2 regions of the Frateuria edaphi genome follow, and region 1 is predicted to be linked to the other one. Evidence: riboswitches for the same ligand, from Rfam matches in the RefSeq annotation. Region 1 holds a riboswitch; the other holds the start of a gene.
What was found. A riboswitch is a leader RNA that binds a small molecule or an ion and turns the genes downstream of it on or off. The one in region 1 is predicted to bind cobalamin.
Positions count from the first base shown of each region.

Region 2: it holds a riboswitch for cobalamin, as region 1 does, so the genes downstream of both, LQ772_RS00375 (ribonucleoside-diphosphate reductase subunit alpha) here and btuB (TonB-dependent vitamin B12 receptor) in region 1, are expected to answer to the same signal.

Region 1 covers NZ_CP088251.1:3,706,298-3,709,435, forward strand. Annotated here, with positions in the region: gene btuB (TonB-dependent vitamin B12 receptor) at 1-1,608, opposite strand, end outside; cobalamin riboswitch at 1,739-1,967, opposite strand; gene LQ772_RS17125 (TonB-dependent receptor) at 2,247-3,138, shown strand, end outside.
Region 2 covers NZ_CP088251.1:70,219-73,356, reverse strand. Annotated here, with positions in the region: gene LQ772_RS00385 (DUF421 domain-containing protein) at 1-50, opposite strand, end outside; gene LQ772_RS00380 (SDR family oxidoreductase) at 55-1,071, opposite strand; cobalamin riboswitch at 1,338-1,552, shown strand; gene LQ772_RS00375 (ribonucleoside-diphosphate reductase subunit alpha) at 1,796-3,138, shown strand, end outside.

The sequences.
Region 1 (3,138 bases):
GAAGCGGCGGTCGAGCTCCAGCCGCGCGGTGCGCTCGGGACGGCGCGGCAGCAGGTGGCCATCATTGGCACCGCCATCGCGGTTCTCTGGCCGCTGCAGCGTCAGGTAGCCTTCAACCCGCCAGCCGGCGAGCGCCGTTCCGGCCTGGGCTTCCAGTCCGCGGATGCGCGCGCGGCTGATGTTGCGGGGGAAGTAATTGGCATCCAGCGAGATCAACTGGTCGATGGTGGTCTGGTAGGCGTTGAGCGCCCAGTGCCAGTCGCGCTGCTGCTGCGCCAGGCCGAGTTCGGCGCTGCGCGAGGTTTCCGGCTGCAGGTCCGGGTTGCCGCTGCCGTAGGGGTAGTAAAGGTCGTTGAAGGTCGGCGCGTGGAAGGCGCTGCCCCAGCTGGCTGACAGCTTGAGGCCGTGGTCGAACGCGTAACCCCACGCCGCCGCGCCGGTGGTATGACCACCGAACTGCTGGTTGTCGTCGTGGCGAAGCGACAGCTGCATTTCGTGGCGACCGAAGTTGGCCTGGTATTGCACGTAGCCGCCGGTGTCGCTGCGGCTGTCGTCCAGGTAGCCGGTATCGCTGGACAGGTGCTCGCGCTGCCAGTCGACGCCCAGCGTCAGTAACTGGTTGTCCGCCAGGCTCAGGTCGTTCTGCCACGAGGCCTGGTTGCGGCGCGAGTTGCCGTAGCGCATGAACACGCCGTCGTTGTCGGTGTGCTGTTCGTCCAGGCTCTGACCGGCCGCCAGGGTGACCTTCCAGGAGGAAAGCGGATCGAAGCCCAACTGCGCGCCGGCGACCTGCTGGCGGTTGTGGTGCTGGTTGCCGTAGGGAGCGCCGTCGAACTCCGCGCGGCTGTCGCTGCGCAGCCAGGTCGCGGTCAGCTCCGTGCCGTTGTCCCAGCGGTAGCCGGCGTTGGCCAGGGCATTGCGGTTGCGGTAGGCATCGGCGTCCGGCTCGTCGGTGAAGCAGCCGGCGAAGACCGTGCCTGCACCCACGCGGCAGGCGTTGATGCCGCGGGTGTATTGGCTGCCGAGGCTCAGGTTGTACCAGGCGTGTTTGTCGCCGCCGGCCAGCCCGAGCTGCCCGTCGGCGTAGTCGCGACTGCCGGCGCCCAGCCGCAGCGATGGCGCCAGGCCGCCATCGCGCGTTCCGTGCCGGGTGAAGATCTGGATCACGCCGCCGATCGCGTCGGCGCCATACAGGCTCGAGCGTGGCCCGCGCACCACTTCGATGCGCTCGATCTGGTCCAGCGGCAGCTGGTCGAAGGCAGGAATGCCGGCGCTCACCGTCCCCACGCGCACGCCGTCGATCAACAGCAGCGTATGCGAGGAATTGGTGCCGCGCAGGAACAGCGAGCTTTGCTGGCCGAGTCCGCCAGCCTGGGCGAAGGTCACGCCGGGCAGGCCCTGGAGCAGGTCGATCAGCGAGACCGGCTGCAGCCGATCGATGTCCTCGCGGGTGATCACGCTGACCGACGACAGCGCATCGTCGACGGTGATCGCGGTGCGCGTGGCGGTGACGATGACCGGCGACAGCGCGACCGGATCCGAGGTGCCGGTCGCCAGCGCGGCGAACGAGCTGCCGCACAGGGCGACGGCAAGCAGTGTCTTCTTCATGGATGTGTGCGTTCCTTGGCCGCGCGCCCACGCACGGCCTCAAGCGTGGATGAGCTGGCGGCCGGAGGCAGGGGGAACGACGGGCAGGCGCGAGGCCACGCACGAGGTCCGGCCCGCCCACCGCAGGTCCACCAGGCAAATGCTTCGGGCCGGTCTCCGGGCTCGCGGGCGCAGGCTCTGTGCCTGCCGGACGGCGCCTTCCCATGCTTATGGGCACAGTGGCGTGGTGCCGTCCGTTCGACTCGCTTACCGTTGCGGGGGCAGCGCCGGCATTGTTGTGCATCGCACAACGCACCGGCTTCCCGTTTCATCCCGCCAGCTCTTGGGCCAACAGGGACACCCGAAACCAGGCAATAGTAGGAACTTCAGCCCACCGGTGCCAAGCCCGCATCGCTCTGGAATTGGGATGGGAACGCTAAAAAAAAGTTGACATACCGTTACGGCGGGCGCTACGTTCCAAGAGCAACTCATCGCTTTGCGTGATTGCGGATCAGACAAAGCCCTGATCGGGGGGGCGGGCGATAGTTCCAAGCCAGCCAACGGGAAGCGGGGCTTTCGTCGGGGTCATCTGGCGTGCCGTCTGTGGGCACGTGAGCTTTTATTGGACTCGTTTCGAGTCGATCTGGGGAGATCTGTTAATGAATAAGCGTTACCTTCAGCACGGGGCCCAGCCTCGTCGCAGCGCTCTTACCGTGGCTCTGGCCTTGGGTTTGGGCTTTACCGGCCTCGCCTATGGTCAGGCCACGACCGGCAGCATTTTCGGTAGTGCGCCGGTTGCCGCGGGTGAAACCGTGGTGATCACCGGTCAGTCGGGCATCGCGCGCACGGTGACGGTGGACGAGTCAGGTCGTTACAGCGCCAATTCGCTGCCGGTCGGTATGTATACGGTCACGCTGATGCGTGACGGCCAGACGGTCTCGACCCGGAACAACGTCACGGTCAAGGTCAGCACCGGCACGGATGTTTCCTTCGACGGCGCCCAGAATGCGCAGAACCTGGAAGGTCTCACCGTCACGGCCAACTCGCTGCCGTCGATCGACGTCACTGGCGTCGATTCGCGCACCGTGATCACCGCCCAGCAGCTTCGTCAGCTGCCGCTGGCGCGCAGCGCCGAAGCGATCGCGCTGCTGGCACCGACCGCAGTCCAGGGCTCGAGCTTCTTCACCGGCCCGACCGGCAACAGCCTGGTTTCGTTCGGCGGTTCCTCGGTGACCGAGAATGCCTACTACATCAACGGCATGAACGTTACCGATCCGCTCAATGGTCTTGGCGGCATCAACCTGCCCTACGGCTCGATCGACCAGGAAGAAGTGCTGACCGGCGGTTACGGCGCGGCATACGGTCGTTCCGATGGTGGCGTGATCAACCAGATCGGCAAGCGCGGTACCAACGAGTGGCACTTCGGCGCCCAGGCTCTGTACACGCCGGGCAGCCTGCGCTCGGATCCGCGCAACATCTACGTTCCGAGCAATGGCTCGCTCTACCAGTACCGCAACGACAACAAGACCTCCGAAATCGTCGAGAGCGCTT
Region 2 (3,138 bases), 130 kb from region 1:
ACGCCCGCGCCGCGCAGCGCGTAGACCCACCACGGGTCCAGGAGATGCATGGCGTCAGCCCGTCGAGCCGCCCATCACGGGCAGGATCGCGCCGCTGATGTAGCTGGAGCAGCTCGGCGCGGCCAGGAACACGTATGCGGGCGAGAGTTCCTCCGGCTGCGCCGGCCGGCCCCATGGATTCTGCTGGCCGAACTTGGCGACCTGCCTGGCTGGCTTGTCGGCTGGATTGAGCGGTGTCCACACCGGCCCCGGCGCCACCGCGTTCACGCGGATGCCGCGCGACACCAGATTGCTTGCCAGCGACATGGTGAAGGCGTGGATCGCGCCCTTGGTCGCGGAGTAGTCGAGCAGGTGCGCGTTGCCGAACAGCCCGGTTTCCGAGCCGGTGTTGATGATCGAGCTGCCCTCGCGCAGGTGCGGGAGCGCGGCCTTGGCCATGTGGAAATAGCCATAGATATTGGTGCGCATGGTGAGGTCGAAATGCTCCTCGGTGATGTCTTCCAGCGCGTCGGCATGTTCCTGGAAGGCGGCGTTGTTGACCAGGACGTCCAGACGGCCGAACTCGTCCACCGTCTGCTGCACGGCCTGTTCGCAGAAGTCCGGGTCCTTCACGTCGCCGCGGATCAGCAGGCAGCGGCGACCTTCCTTCTCAACGTGGCGCATGGTCTCGCGCGCGTCCTCGTCCTCGGACAGGTACACCACCGCCACGTCCGCACCCTCGCGCGCGAACAACACGGCCACGGCGCGGCCGATGCCCGAGTCGGCGCCGGTGATGATCGCCGCCATGTCCTGGAGCTTGCCGCTGCCGCGGTAGTCGGGCGCCTGGAATTGCGGGCGCGGCTTGAGCTTCGCTTCCTTGCCCGGCTTGCTCAGGTGTTGCTCGGGCAACGGCGGGCGCGGTTTGGCGCGGGTGCTGGTCTGGCCGGGCTGTTTCTTCGCGGCGCTCTTGCTTGCCGGTTTCGATGCCTGCTTCTGTTTGTCCTTGGCGTCGATGCGCGATTGCACCTGGCGTTCTTTCGCTACCGCCTTGCCGGTGCCGTTGCCGCCTTTGGCGGTCTTCGTCGTGGCCATCATCCGCTCCCGCTGTGGCTGGGTATGGCCCGCGACGATAGGCAGCGCGCCGTGGCGGACAAGTGAGCGCAGCGTTGCGCCGGAACCCGGGTGCCGCTAGCGCCCCATCCGCCTGCCGGCCTTCCCTGCACGCGCAGGGCAAGGCGTAAGAGAAGGCGCCGTGCAACTTCGGCCCTTCTTCCGGTCACGGGGAGGTGTCAAAGGGGATGCGCGCTGCCCACGGCCGCCAAACACGAAATCTTGGGTTGACCGGCATCCAAAGCCCCGATATGTTGTGCCCCGTCGGTGCCCGTCCAGACGCGACTGTCGGTCGGGCTTAAAAGGGAATCCGGTGTAAATCCGGAACTGCCCCGCAGCGGTAAGCGGAAACGAACGTCCTCACATGCACTGGGCCGCAGCGCCTGGGAAGCGAGGGCAAGTAGGTGGGTCGACCGACCCGCGTCCGCGAAGTCCGAAGACCTGCCGGCACGCCGGGCCCCAGGGGCCGGCGGTCGCGTCGCATGAGACGCGCCCGTCCGACCCTGATGCGGCCCGGCGCGGGTGACCGCTTCCGCGGGGAGGCGCGTTGCATGCGGGCGTTCTGGCGCCCGCGTGGGGCGTGCCGTCCATCGGAAGCGAGCCCTCAGGCCCTGCGCGCGGGAGCAGGCGTTTGACGTTTTCGGAACCGTCGCGTCGGTGCGTTCTCCTCCGTACCGGCGCGGCGGCTTCCCTCCCGGAGATCCGCATGGACACCCTCGATACCGCTTCCCGCGAAAGCACGGCCGCGCCGTCCGTCGACGACGGCTTTGCCCTGACCCCGCCGCACAGCCCCGCGCAAATGCGCGTGACCAAGCGCAACGGCGCCACCGAAAGCGTGGACGTCAACAAGATCGTGCGCGCGGTGACACGCAACGCCGACGGCCTGCACGCGGTCGATCCGCTGCGCGTGGCGCTCAAGACCATCGGCGGCCTGTACGACGGCGCCAGCACGGCGGAGCTGGACCAGCTCTCGATCCGCACCGCCGCCGCGCTCACCGCGGAGGAGCCCGAATACGGCCAGCTTGCCGCGCGGCTGCTCGGCGCCTACATCGACAAGGAAGTGCGCGGGCAGGAGATCCAGAGCTTTTCGCAGTCGATCGCACGCGGTGCGGAGCTGGGCCTGCTCAACGCACGGCTGCGCGACTTCGTCGCCGCGCATGCGCGCAAGTTGAATGACGCGATCGACCCGGTGGCCACGCGCCGCTTCGAATACTTCGGCCTGCGCACCGTGTACGACCGCTACCTGCTGCGACACCCGCAGATGCGCAAGGTCATCGAGACGCCGCAGCATTTCTTCATGCGGATCGCTTGCGCGCTCGGCGGCAACGACGTGGGCGAGGCGCTGGAGCTCTACCGCCTGTTTTCCGCGCTCGACTACATCCCCAGCTCGCCGACGCTGTTCAACGCCGGCACCGCGCACGAGCAGCTCTCCTCCTGCTTTCTGCTCGACTCGCCGGCCGACTCGCTGGAGGCGATCTATGACAAGTACACGGACGTGGCCAAGTTGTCCAAGTTCGCCGGTGGCATCGGCCTCTCGTTCACGCGCGTGCGTTCGCGCGGCTCGCTGATCCGCGGCACCAACGGCCACTCCAACGGCCTGGTGCCCTGGTTGAAGACGCTCGACGCCTCCGTCGCCGCGGTCAACCAGGGCGGCAAGCGCAAAGGCGCGTGTTGCGTGTACGTGGAGCCCTGGCATGCCGACATCGAGGAGTTCCTGGAGCTGCGCGACAACACCGGCGACGAGGCGCGGCGCACGCACAACCTCAACCTGGCCAACTGGATCCCGGACGAATTCATGCGACGGGTCGAAGCCGACGGCGACTGGTCGCTGTTCGACCCGAAGGCCGTGCCGCAGCTGGTCGACCTGTGGGGCGTGGCTTTCGAGCACGCCTACCGCGAGGCCGAGGCCGCCGGTCTCGCCGCCAGGACGATCAAGGCGCGCGAGCTCTACGCGCGCATGCTGCGCACCCTGGCGCAGACCGGCAACGGCTGGATGACCTTCAAGGATCGGTGCAACGCCACCGGCAACCAGACGGCCGAGGCGGACAA